One region of the Fictibacillus sp. S7 genome, then DNA from elsewhere that is predicted to be linked to it. Evidence: a T-box and tRNA genes for the amino acid it is inferred to sense, from the RefSeq annotation. Region 1 holds a T-box; the other regions hold tRNA genes.
The links. The T-box of region 1 lies ahead of thrS (threonine--tRNA ligase). A T-box ahead of a tRNA ligase gene usually reads a tRNA of that ligase, here a tRNA-Thr.
Positions count from the first base shown of each region.

Region 2: it encodes a tRNA-Thr, which carries the amino acid that the T-box ahead of thrS (threonine--tRNA ligase) is inferred to sense. The anticodon was not compared.
Region 3: it encodes a tRNA-Thr, which carries the amino acid that the T-box ahead of thrS (threonine--tRNA ligase) is inferred to sense. The anticodon was not compared.

Region 1 is NZ_QJKL01000001.1:22,354-26,656, reverse strand. It holds gene thrS (threonine--tRNA ligase) at 1-1,324, opposite strand, end outside; T-box leader at 1,400-1,625, opposite strand; gene ytxC (sporulation protein YtxC) at 1,679-2,518, opposite strand; gene DMO16_RS00115 (amino acid ABC transporter permease) at 2,627-3,283, opposite strand; gene DMO16_RS00110 (basic amino acid ABC transporter substrate-binding protein) at 3,310-4,071, opposite strand; gene mqnC (cyclic dehypoxanthinyl futalosine synthase) at 4,253-4,303, opposite strand, start outside.
Region 2 is NZ_QJKL01000001.1:3,032,545-3,036,847, forward strand. It holds rRNA gene DMO16_RS15765 (16S ribosomal RNA) at 1-1,343, opposite strand, end outside; tRNA gene DMO16_RS15770 (tRNA-Ala) at 1,513-1,588, opposite strand; tRNA gene DMO16_RS15775 (tRNA-Pro) at 1,599-1,675, opposite strand; tRNA gene DMO16_RS15780 (tRNA-Arg) at 1,679-1,755, opposite strand; tRNA gene DMO16_RS15785 (tRNA-Leu) at 1,773-1,861, opposite strand; tRNA gene DMO16_RS15790 (tRNA-Gly) at 1,875-1,949, opposite strand; tRNA gene DMO16_RS15795 (tRNA-Leu) at 1,957-2,041, opposite strand; tRNA gene DMO16_RS15800 (tRNA-Lys) at 2,060-2,135, opposite strand; tRNA gene DMO16_RS15805 (tRNA-Thr) at 2,144-2,219, opposite strand; tRNA gene DMO16_RS15810 (tRNA-Val) at 2,227-2,302, opposite strand; rRNA gene rrf (5S ribosomal RNA) at 2,312-2,427, opposite strand; rRNA gene DMO16_RS15820 (23S ribosomal RNA) at 2,619-4,303, opposite strand, start outside.
Region 3 is NZ_QJKL01000001.1:2,946,020-2,950,322, reverse strand. It holds rRNA gene DMO16_RS15295 (23S ribosomal RNA) at 1-1,510, shown strand, start outside; gene DMO16_RS25205 (hypothetical protein) at 1,526-1,654, shown strand; rRNA gene rrf (5S ribosomal RNA) at 1,765-1,880, shown strand; tRNA gene DMO16_RS15285 (tRNA-Asn) at 1,928-2,002, shown strand; tRNA gene DMO16_RS15280 (tRNA-Thr) at 2,004-2,079, shown strand; tRNA gene DMO16_RS15275 (tRNA-Glu) at 2,083-2,157, shown strand; tRNA gene DMO16_RS15270 (tRNA-Val) at 2,246-2,321, shown strand; tRNA gene DMO16_RS15265 (tRNA-Thr) at 2,345-2,420, shown strand; tRNA gene DMO16_RS15260 (tRNA-Tyr) at 2,456-2,540, shown strand; tRNA gene DMO16_RS15255 (tRNA-Lys) at 2,699-2,774, shown strand; tRNA gene DMO16_RS15250 (tRNA-Gly) at 2,829-2,902, shown strand; tRNA gene DMO16_RS15245 (tRNA-Ala) at 2,912-2,987, shown strand; gene rocF (arginase) at 3,232-4,134, shown strand; one part of gene DMO16_RS15235 (IS3 family transposase) at 4,196-4,303, opposite strand, start outside.

The DNA.
Region 1 (4,303 bases):
CCCACATCTCGTCATTGTCCACATATTTCTCTTTGTCTTCAGGATCGCGGTAGGACAGACGGAACTTGTAATCCGTAATGCCAAAATCCTTGTATACTCGCTGAATAAGTTTTACCACACGGATGAACTCATCCTTCAATTGGTCCGGGCGGGCAAAGATATGAGCATCATTCAGTGTCATGGAACGGACACGCTGAAGGCCAGCCAGTGCTCCGGACATTTCATGGCGGTGCATGGTTCCGAGTTCTGCGATACGAATTGGCAGATCGCGGTAGCTGTGCATGCTGTTCTTAAACACCATCATATGGTGCGGGCAGTTCATCGGACGAAGCACGAGCTGTTCGTTATCCATTTCAATCGCAGGATACATATCTTCCTGATAATGATCCCAGTGGCCGGAAGTTTTATAAAGCTCTACGCTTCCAAGGTGAGGAGTGTACACATGGTCATAACCAAGCTTAACTTCAGTATCCACGATATAGCGCTCAATGATGCGGCGAATGGTTGCTCCCTTAGGCAGCCATACTGGAAGACCTTGTCCGATTTTTTGAGAAATCGTAAAGAGATCCAGCTCTTTCCCAAGCTTACGGTGATCACGCTCTTTTGCTTCCTGAAGATAAACCAGGTGCTGATCGAGCTCTTTTTGAGTTAAAAAGGCTGCGCCATAGATACGCTGCAGCATTTGATTGTTGCTGTCTCCACGCCAGTAGGCACCTGAAATGCTCATCAGCTTGAACGCCTTGATTTTTCCTGTGGACGGCACATGCGGTCCGCGGCAAAGATCAAAGAATTCACCCTGTTCATAAATGGTAATGACTGCATCTTCCGGAAGATCACGGATCAGCTCCAGCTTCAGGTGATCATCCAACTTTTCATAGATGGCCAAGGCTTCTTCCCTGCTGACTTCCTTACGGACGATCGGTAGGTTTTCGCTGACAATCTTTTTCATTTCTTTCTCAATTTTCTGAAGGTCTTCCGGAGTTAAAGCTTCCGGCATATCGATGTCATAATAAAATCCATTTTCGATCACGGGACCAATGCCGAGTCTCACGTCTTTGTACAGCCGTTTGATCGCCTGAGCCATTAGGTGGGCCGTGCTGTGCCTGGTCATTTCAAGTCCCTCAGGGGAATCCTGGGGAACGATTTCAATCGATGCATCTTGTTCAATCGGACGGGTAAAATCATATATTACTCCGTTGACTTTTCCTGCTACTGATTTTTTCTTCAGGCTTGAACTGATGGAATCAGCCACTTGCTCGGAAGTAGTTCCTTTCGGATACTCACGAACAGAACCATCTGGAAATGTCAGTTTAATGTCTGCCATGGTTAATCTCTCCTTTTTTTACAATACAGTATGCACGCTAATGATTAATTAAAATACAAAAAACACCCGTCCACAAAAAGGGACGAGTGTTGTACTCGTGGTTCCACCCTTGTTCCGCGGCAAAATATGCGGCGGCACTCGGTCAAGATTTAACGGCTTTGGGCCGTCAGCGACTACTCCTGTTTTTCACCGCTGAAGTTCAAAGGGGGTACAACATTTTTCCGTGTTGGAATGCTTTCAGCCTGGGCATTCCTCTCTATAAACCGTAAAAAATATCACATGTCCTTATCTTTACTCATTTTGGTATCCAATTGATACCTCCATTATAGGCAAGCAGCTCCTCAAAATCAAGAGCTAACTTTGTCGGTTGATCCTGCCATAAAAGGCATGAAGCGGTTTTTTAATCAATCGTTCCTGGAAAATATTCTGCAAGGTATGTACCATGCCATGATTTTCATCTTCCAGATACAAATGAAGGATTTCCGGAGCAAGACCGATACTCGGTCCCAGAACTTCTTGATCCAGGTCTAATTCCTGTGTCAGAACAAGGGCTCTTTCATGCATAAGCTCCAGCATTTTTTTGCTGTACAGCCGGTAATGATTGTCATACAGCTTGAATTCACCGTCATAAGCGACATGAATCTCATCCGTAAGATACGGCTGACTCGCCGCACATTTTCGCAGCTGCTCAACAAATGCCTGATAATCCAGCTCCAGCTTGTATTCATCGATCGCACATTCCACATACACCTGGAGCAATTCGAAGTAATCCTTTAGCCGGAATTGCAAAAAAGACTCGAACGTGAACGACAGCTCTTTCTCTGACAGAATTTTTCTCCAGGCATCCCTCATATGGTAATCACAGGTGTCCAGCTCCCTGACCGCCGGCACATCTTCCCGCTCCTGTTCAATAAACTCTTTAACGATTGCTGCAATTTCCCGCTGCTCCTGAGCGTCGGTAAAATAAAAAAAATGCTCGATAAAAAAAAGGATACGGGATTCCTCCACTTTTTTTCGGGTATATGCGGCCATGACATCTGCGGCGCTTTCCAAATCATATGTTGTGTCCAGCACCAAGGAGTGGTTTCTGCATTCTACAAAGGAAGGTTGAATGTTAAGTGATTTCGCCATCTGCTGCAGTTCCTTTTGTAATTGGTAACACGTTTTTTGATCTGCAAAAATAAGTTCTGCCAACCCTGTCCCTCCCCTAAACACTCGATAATACACTATATGGGACAACGTCGTGAAAAATGAACCCTTTTCAAAGAATATTAAAAAACAGCAGGGTTCCCTGCTGTTTTTTTAGTCAATAGCAAATTTCCGTTCAATAAAGTTCAACAAATGGGTCAGCGTCAACGTAAGGATTAAATAAATAAAGGCAACCGTTAAGAAAGGCTCCCATGGACGGTAGTATTCCCCCATCATCGCTCTTCCCCAATACATCAGCTCTTCTGTTGCAATGATCGCCGCAAGGGACGAATCCTTAATCAGAACAATGAATTCATTGCCAAGCGGAGGAATCATGCGTTTGGACGCCTGGGGTATGATAATATGTCTCATCGTCTGCCGGTGGGTCATACCCAAAGAACGAGCCGCTTCTGTCTGTCCTTTATCAATCGATTGAATCCCCGCCCTGAAAATTTCTGCAATATAGGCGGCTGCATTAAGGGAAAGAGCGGTAATCGCAGAAATAAGAGCAACCGGGGGCTTCATAAACAACGGCATAACCGCAAAGTGAATAAGCAATATTTGTACAAGCAGAGGAGTTCCCCGGAAAAAATTAATGTACCAGATAAATGGCTGGCGGAGAAAGGCGTTGGAAGACATTTTTCCAAGAGCGATCAATAGCCCCATAATGGTTCCAATCACGATGCTCGCTGCCGAAATTTCTATGGTAATCAATGTGCCTTTCAGAAACAAAGGCATGTATTTTTCAATCAGATCAAATTTAAAATCCATCTGTGCCTCCGGTCATTGTGTCAGGTTTATTTTTTCAATGCATCCAGGTTCGGTTCTACTTTAAACCATTTTTTATAGACCTTGGAGTAGGTTCCATTATCAATGACCGTTTTTAATGCTTTATCGATTTTTTTCTTATTCTCGCTTCCTTTCGGGAAAGCAATGCCATAGTATTCAGACTCAAAGTTGGTTTTGTCATCCACCACTGTCAGTTTTTTGTCCGGATTATTTTTGGCGTATTCATCTACCACGGTGTTGTCTGCCACCACAGCATCCACTTCTCCGTTCAACAGGGCCTGGATAGCCAATACGTTGGTTTCATATTTTTTCACATTGGCGTCGCCCTTGCCGAATTTCTTTTCAAGCGCGTCCTGTCCGGTCGTTCCGTTTTGAACACTGACTTTCTTTCCTTTCAGGTCATCCACGCCCTTAATGGGGGAACCTTCTTTGACCAGGATTTTGTTGATGGATTCAAAATATGGAGAGGAGAAATCATAGGTTTGTTTTCGTTTGTCATTGATTGTGATGGCGGAGATGCCAGCCTGTACCTGTTCACTCTTGAGAGAAGCAAACAATGGCTCCCAGCCTGTATTTTTCAATTCGTATTTCAGCTTTGCTTCTTTCATGACGGCTTTAAGCAAGTCTGCGTCAAACCCGACGATTTTCCCGTCTTTCAAATACTCAAACGGTGCATAAGCTGCATCTGTCCCCACCACCAGTTTTTCGTTTTTGCTTCCGCCTTCGGATCCGGATGTTGACTGGCTTCCACAGGCAGCCAAAGCGAGCATACTCAACAATAATAAAAATAAAATGACTTTTTTCAATCTTTTTCCCCCTTAATATATGTATTCTCTTCTATTATAACAAAATTATTAAAAATGAGAATATTCCCATAATTATTTAGGTAAATATGTCGTTTACAAACAAAAAAGCCCGGCCCCTTTGCTAAAAGGCCAGGCTTTTGGTTCATTAGTTTTGCATCACAAAATCTTTTTCGGCGGTTTCTTCTCCATCAAACAC
Region 2 (4,303 bases), 3.0 Mb from region 1:
CGGCTTCATGTAGGCGAGTTGCAGCCTACAATCCGAACTGAGAGTGGCTTTTTGGGATTGGCTCGGCCTCGCGGCTTCGCAACCCTTTGTACCACCCATTGTAGCACGTGTGTAGCCCAGGTCATAAGGGGCATGATGATTTGACGTCATCCCCACCTTCCTCCGGTTTGTCACCGGCAGTCACCTTAGAGTGCCCAACTGAATGCTGGCAACTAAGGTCAAGGGTTGCGCTCGTTGCGGGACTTAACCCAACATCTCACGACACGAGCTGACGACAACCATGCACCACCTGTCACTCTGTCCCCCGAAGGGGAAAGCTTGATCTCTCAAGTGGTCAGAGGATGTCAAGACCTGGTAAGGTTCTTCGCGTTGCTTCGAATTAAACCACATGCTCCACTGCTTGTGCGGGCCCCCGTCAATTCCTTTGAGTTTCAGCCTTGCGGCCGTACTCCCCAGGCGGAGTGCTTAATGTGTTAACGTCAGCACTGAGGGTGGAACCCCCCAACACCTAGCACTCATCGTTTACGGCGTGGACTACCAGGGTATCTAATCCTGTTTGCTCCCCACGCTTTCGCGCCTCAGCGTCAGTTACAGGCCAAAAAGCCGCCTTCGCCACTGGTGTTCCTCCACATCTCTACGCATTTCACCGCTACACGTGGAATTCCACTTTTCTCTCCTGCACTCAAGTCTCCCAGTTTCCAATGACCCTCCACGGTTGAGCCGTGGGCTTTCACATCAGACTTAAGAAACCGCCTGCGCGCGCTTTACGCCCAATAATTCCGGATAACGCTTGCCACCTACGTATTACCGCGGCTGCTGGCACGTAGTTAGCCGTGGCTTTCTGGTCAGGTACCGTCAAGGTACCGGCAGTTACTCCGGTACTTGTTCTTCTCTGACAACAGAGCTTTACGACCCGAAGGCCTTCATCGCTCACGCGGCGTTGCTCGGTCAGACTTTCGTCCATTGCCGAAGATTCCCTACTGCTGCCTCCCGTAGGAGTCTGGGCCGTGTCTCAGTCCCAGTGTGGCCGATCACCCTCTCAGGTCGGCTACGCATCGTCGCCTTGGTGAGCCGTTACCTCACCAACTAGCTAATGCGCCGCGGGCCCATCTGTAAGCGTCAGCCGAAACCGACTTTCAAAAAAGAAGCAGGCGCTTCTCGTTATCATCCGGTATTAGCTCCGGTTTCCCGGAGTTATCCCCGTCTTACAGGCAGGTTACCCACGTGTTACTCACCCGTCCGCCGCTAAATCAGAGGAGCAAGCTCCTCGTCATTCGCTCGACTTGCATGTATTAGGCACGCCGCCAGCGTTCATCCTGAGCCAGGATCAAACTCTCCAATAAAGTGTTTGATATAGCTCTTAATGTTTAAAAATAAGAAATTGATGGGATTGTAAAATCCCTGACTTACTCTGGCTTTTGTTTGGTTTTCAAAGAACATCAATGCTGCTTTAAAAACAGCAACTTTTATATTATACCGACTAAAAAAGAAAATGTCAACAGCATTTTCTAATGGTGGAGCCTAGCGGGATCGAACCGCTGACCTCCTGCGTGCAAGGCAGGCGCTCTCCCAGCTGAGCTAAGGCCCCAAAGTGAAGATGGTCGGGAAGACAGGATTTGAACCTGCGACCCCCTGGTCCCAAACCAGGTGCTCTACCAAGCTGAGCCACTTCCCGTTATGGCGCGCCCTGAGAGATTCGAACTCCCGACCTTTTGATTCGTAGTCAAACACTCTATCCAGCTGAGCTAAGGGCGCATAAAAAAACATTCTATTGGTGCCGAGGGCCGGACTCGAACCGGCACGGTAGTCACCTACCGCAGGATTTTAAGTCCTGTGTGTCTGCCAATTCCACCACCCCGGCAGGCAGAAAAAAATGGAGCGGAAGACGGGATTCGAACCCGCGACCCCAACCTTGGCAAGGTTGTATTCTACCACTGAACTACTTCCGCATCCGTATGGTGCGGGTGAAGGGACTCGAACCCCCACGTCATAAGACACTAGATCCTAAGTCTAGCGCGTCTGCCAATTCCGCCACACCCGCAATATACAATTATAAAACTGGTGAGCCATGAAGGACTCGAACCTTCGACCCTCTGATTAAAAGTCAGATGCTCTACCAACTGAGCTAATGGCTCTCTTTAAGTGGTGCCGGCTAGAGGACTTGAACCCCCAACCTACTGATTACAAGTCAGTTGCTCTACCAATTGAGCTAAACCGGCGAAATAATGGTGGAGGATGACGGGTTCGAACCGCCGACCCCCTGCTTGTAAGGCAGGTGCTCTCCCAGCTGAGCTAATCCTCCATTATGTATGCCCGGCAACGTCCTACTCTAACAGGGGGAAGCCCCCAACTACCATCGGCGCTGAAGAGCTTAACTTCCGTGTTCGGTATGGGAACGGGTGTGACCTCTTCGCTATTGCCACCAGACATCTATCGATTTGTGATCAACGGCGATTTTCTTCGTCAGCTTCACTCCTCCTCTTCCTCATGTACGGTAAAGTACACTCCGGAGAGTCGTCGTTTTGCTTCCTCGAATCTCTTGTCGCTGACAAATCTTTTGTTTTTGAGGCATATTCCCTCAAAACTAGATAACTTCATCCAAACTTACTGATTTAATTAAGGATAAGCCCTCGACCGATTAGTATCTGTCAGCTCCACGTGTCACCACGCTTCCACACCAGACCTATCAACCTCATCATCTCTAAGGGGTCTTACTCACTTGACGTGATGGGAAATCTCATCTTGAGGGGGGCTTCATGCTTAGATGCTTTCAGCACTTATCCCGTCCACACGTAGCTACCCAGCTATGCCCCTGGCGGAACAACTGGTACACCAGCGGTGTGTCCATCCCGGTCCTCTCGTACTAAGGACAGCTCCTCTCAAATTTCCTGCGCCCGCGACGGATAGGGACCGAACTGTCTCACGACGTTCTGAACCCAGCTCGCGTACCGCTTTAATGGGCGAACAGCCCAACCCTTGGGACCTACTTCAGCCCCAGGATGCGATGAGCCGACATCGAGGTGCCAAACCTCCCCGTCGATGTGGACTCTTGGGGGAGATAAGCCTGTTATCCCCAGGGTAGCTTTTATCCGTTGAGCGATGGCCCTTCCATGCGGAACCACCGGATCACTAAGCCCGACTTTCGTCCCTGCTCGACTTGTAGGTCTCGCAGTCAAGCTCCCTTGTGCCTTTACACTCTGCGAATGATTTCCAACCATTCTGAGGGAACCTTTGGGCGCCTCCGTTACGATTTAGGAGGCGACCGCCCCAGTCAAACTGCCCACCTGACACTGTCTCCGAACCGGATCACGGTTCCAGGTTAGAATTTCAATACAGTCAGGGTAGTATCCCACCGACGCCTCCATCGAAGCTGGCGCTCCGACTTCTCAGGCTCCTACCTATCCTGTACAAACTGTACCAAAATCCAATATCAAGCTGCAGTAAAGCTCCATGGGGTCTTTCCGTCCTGTCGCGGGTAACCTGCATCTTCACAGGTACTATAATTTCACCGGGTCTCTCGTTGAGACAGTATCCAAATCGTTACACCTTTCGTGCGGGTCGGAACTTACCCGACAAGGAATTTCGCTACCTTAGGACCGTTATAGTTACGGCCGCCGTTTACTGGGGCTTCAATTCAGAGCTTCTCCCCTAAGGGATAACCCCTCCTCTTAACCTTCCAGCACCGGGCAGGTGTCAGCCCCTATACTTCGCCTTGCGGCTTCGCAGAGACCTGTGTTTTTGCTAAACAGTCGCTTGGATCTATTCACTGCGGCTCTCTCGGGCGATAAACCCTACCAGAGCACCCCTTCTCCCGAAGTTACGGGGTCATTTTGCCGAGTTCCTTAACGAGAGTTCTCCCGATCATCTTAGGATTCTCTCCTCGCCTACCTGTGTCGGTTTGCGGTACGGGCACCTCTTTCCTCACTAGAGGCTTTTCTTGGCAGTGTAGGATCAGGGACTTCGGTACTGTAATTTCCCTCGCCGTCACAGCTCAGCCTTCACGATTGCGGGATTTGCCTCACAATCAGCCTAACTGCTTAGACGCGCATTTCCATTCGCGCGCTCTCCCTACCTTCCTGCGTCCCCCCGTCGTTCAAACGGAAAGGAGGTGGTACAGGAATTTCAACCTGTTGGCCATCGCCTACGCCTTTCGGCCTCGGCTTAGGTCCCGACTAACCCTGAGCGGACGAGCCTTCCTCAGGAAACCTTAGGCTTTCGATGGACAAGATTCTCACTTGTCTTTCGCTACTCATACCGGCATTCTCACTTCAAAGCGCTCCACCAGTCCTTCCGGTCTGACTTC
Region 3 (4,303 bases), 2.9 Mb from region 1:
GGTTGAAATTCCTGTACCACCTCCTTTCCGTTTGAACGACGGGGGGACGCAGGAAGGTAGGGAGAGCGCGCGAATGGAAATGCGCGTCTAAGCAGTTAGGCTGATTGTGAGGCAAATCCCGCAATCGTGAAGGCTGAGCTGTGACGGCGAGGGAAATTACAGTACCGAAGTCCCTGATCCTACACTGCCAAGAAAAGCCTCTAGTGAGGAAAGAGGTGCCCGTACCGCAAACCGACACAGGTAGGCGAGGAGAGAATCCTAAGATGATCGGGAGAACTCTCGTTAAGGAACTCGGCAAAATGACCCCGTAACTTCGGGAGAAGGGGTGCTCTGGTAGGGTTTATCGCCCGAGAGAGCCGCAGTGAATAGATCCAAGCGACTGTTTAGCAAAAACACAGGTCTCTGCGAAGCCGCAAGGCGAAGTATAGGGGCTGACACCTGCCCGGTGCTGGAAGGTTAAGAGGAGGGGTTATCCCTTAGGGGAGAAGCTCTGAATTGAAGCCCCAGTAAACGGCGGCCGTAACTATAACGGTCCTAAGGTAGCGAAATTCCTTGTCGGGTAAGTTCCGACCCGCACGAAAGGTGTAACGATTTGGATACTGTCTCAACGAGAGACCCGGTGAAATTATAGTACCTGTGAAGATGCAGGTTACCCGCGACAGGACGGAAAGACCCCATGGAGCTTTACTGCAGCTTGATATTGGATTTTGGTACAGTTTGTACAGGATAGGTAGGAGCCTGAGAAGTCGGAGCGCCAGCTTCGATGGAGGCGTCGGTGGGATACTACCCTGACTGTATTGAAATTCTAACCTGGAACCGTGATCCGGTTCGGAGACAGTGTCAGGTGGGCAGTTTGACTGGGGCGGTCGCCTCCTAAATCGTAACGGAGGCGCCCAAAGGTTCCCTCAGAATGGTTGGAAATCATTCGCAGAGTGTAAAGGCACAAGGGAGCTTGACTGCGAGACCTACAAGTCGAGCAGGGACGAAAGTCGGGCTTAGTGATCCGGTGGTTCCGCATGGAAGGGCCATCGCTCAACGGATAAAAGCTACCCTGGGGATAACAGGCTTATCTCCCCCAAGAGTCCACATCGACGGGGAGGTTTGGCACCTCGATGTCGGCTCATCGCATCCTGGGGCTGAAGTAGGTCCCAAGGGTTGGGCTGTTCGCCCATTAAAGCGGTACGCGAGCTGGGTTCAGAACGTCGTGAGACAGTTCGGTCCCTATCCGTCGCGGGCGCAGGAAATTTGAGAGGAGCTGTCCTTAGTACGAGAGGACCGGGATGGACACACCGCTGGTGTACCAGTTGTTCCGCCAGGGGCATAGCTGGGTAGCTACGTGTGGACGGGATAAGTGCTGAAAGCATCTAAGCATGAAGCCCCCCTCAAGATGAGATTTCCCATCACGTCAAGTGAGTAAGACCCCTTAGAGATGATGAGGTTGATAGGTCTGGTGTGGAAGCGTGGTGACACGTGGAGCTGACAGATACTAATCGGTCGAGGGCTTATCCTTAAAAACAAAAGCGGAATGAACCGCTTATATCCGACAAGCGTTGGAAACCCTGACAAGAACACGGTTTTGGTGTTCATTGGAAGGGGCGAAACGACCTCGAGGATAGGGTTCATGAAGCTGGACGTTATCAGCACGTTTGGATGAAGTTATCTAGTTTTGAGGGAATATGCCTCAAAAAAAGGTCTTGCCAAAAGAGCAAAAACATTGTAAAATGTATCTTGTCCTTGTAATTTAGGACAAACTTTGAAAGACAGTCTGGTGGCGATAGCGAAGAGGTCACACCCGTTCCCATACCGAACACGGAAGTTAAGCTCTTTTGCGCCAATGGTAGTTGGGGGCTTCCCCCTGTTAGAGTAGGACGCTGCCGGGCTTTCATTTCAAACCTTTTTGTTTGTGGATTTCTAATTAGTTTATTATTCCACAGTAGCTCAGTGGTAGAGCTATCGGCTGTTAACCGATCGGTCGTAGGTTCGAGTCCTACCTGTGGAGCCATGCTTCCATAGCTCAGTAGGTAGAGTGCTTCCATGGTAAGGAAGAGGTCACCGGTTCGAGCCCGGTTGGAAGCTCCAGTCGGCCCGTTGGTCAAGCGGTTAAGACACCGCCCTTTCACGGCGGTAACACGGGTTCGAATCCCGTACGGGTCACCAAGTTTTTTCATGAAAATGAAAACAACCAAGTTCTTTTGAAAAAAAGAACCAAGTTCTTTTGAAGAAAAGAACCAATAATATTCAATTTGGAGGATTAGCTCAGCTGGGAGAGCACCTGCCTTACAAGCAGGGGGTCGGCGGTTCGAACCCGTCATCCTCCACCATTTTTATTACCATTGTTTACAACGCCGGTTTAGCTCAATTGGTAGAGCAACTGACTTGTAATCAGTAGGTTGGGGGTTCAAGTCCTCTAGCCGGCACCATTTTAATAAGAAATACCGGAATCCTTTTTTTATGTGGAGGGGTAGCGAAGTGGCTAAACGCGGCGGACTGTAAATCCGCTCCCTCCGGGTTCGGCGGTTCGAATCCGTCCCCCTCCACCACTTATTTTTTTAAAACCATTTTGGTAAGCAACATGAGCCATTAGCTCAGTCACGAACTACGCTTCGTGGTTGAACAGCGAGTTGTCTCGACGGATATCATATTCTCCTTGCTTTAACTTTTAGGGGAAGAGACAGGGGACCGACGGACATAACAACATGAGCCATTAGCTCAGTCGGTAGAGCATCTGACTTTTAATCAGAGGGTCGAAGGTTCGAGTCCTTCATGGCTCACCACTTTCTGAATAAAAGACAGAAAGCATGGACATAACATTATAATAAGGTTAATATGCGGGTGTAGTTTAGTGGTAAAACAAGAGCCTTCCAAGCTCTGGTCGTGAGTTCGATTCTCATCACCCGCTCCATTTTATTTTGGGGCCTTAGCTCAGCTGGGAGAGCGCCTGCCTTGCACGCAGGAGGTCAGCGGTTCGATCCCGCTAGGCTCCACCATACATAATAAACGTAAAGCCTTTGGACTTTTGTCCAAAGGCTTTTTTTATTGCCGAATGCCAGACTCCTATTCCTTGATTGGATCCAACTGTCTATCTTATCTAATAATTATCCACTCTATCTATAGAAAGCGCTTACTACCGGGTATATCTATGCAATTTTTTGTCCAGTTGAACCACCTGTAAAGGACAGGCTAAAATTAATTGATAGAATATTGAAACGCAGCTTAGGGGGAGGCCTACAAATGAAGAAGGATATTACACTTATCGGGGTACCAATGGATTTAGGGCAAACACGGCGGGGAGTAGATATGGGTCCAAGCGCCATTCGATATGCAGGCATTGTGGAACGGCTGAAGGATATTGAATACAACGTTCTCGACTTTGGGGATATTGAGATTGCCCGGCCGGGAACGATCGAGGAAACCATTGAAACAAACCTGAAGAACCTGGAAGAGGTGGCTTCTGCCAGTGAGAACCTGGCTCAGGCCGTTTCGAATGTTATTCAGGAGAACCGCTTTCCGCTTGTTCTGGGAGGGGACCACAGTATCGCGATCGGAACACTTGCAGGCATCTCCAACCACTATGAGAACCTTGGGGTCATATGGTATGATGCCCATGGAGACTTGAACACAGCAGATACCTCACCAAGCGGAAACATTCATGGTATGCCTCTTGCTGCAAGTTTGGGCATTGGCCATGAATCGTTAACTCGCATTGGGGGATACGAACAGAAAGTTAAACCGGAAAATATCGTTATCATCGGGGCGCGTTCTCTTGATGAGGGAGAAAAGACGTTGATCAAGGAACGCGGGATCAAGGTGTATACGATGCATGAGATTGACCGGATCGGTATGACGAAGGTGATGGAGGAAACGATTGAGTACTTGTCCGCAAAAACAGATGGAGTTCACCTCAGTCTTGACCTTGACGGGCTCGATCCCCAGGATGCCCCGGGAGTGGGTACACCGGTTCTCGGCGGAATCAGCTACAGAGAAAGCCATTTGGCGATGGAAATGCTGGCTGAATCACAGCTCATTACTTCCGCGGAATTTGTGGAGGTCAACCCGATTTTGGATGAACGAAATAAAACAGCGACAGTAGCGGTCGCCTTGATGGGCTCCCTTTTTGGTGAAAAGCTTCTATAATAAACAAATTAAAAACAGCTGCTCTATTTTGATCTGAACCCAAAAAGTTAGACACGAAATTTTAAGCAGCTACTTCGGCATGAGTCCGGTATTGAACCGGGCTCATGCCTTTTAATTTTGCTTTTATCCGGTTTTTATTGTAGTAATCGATATACTGTTCCAATTCTTT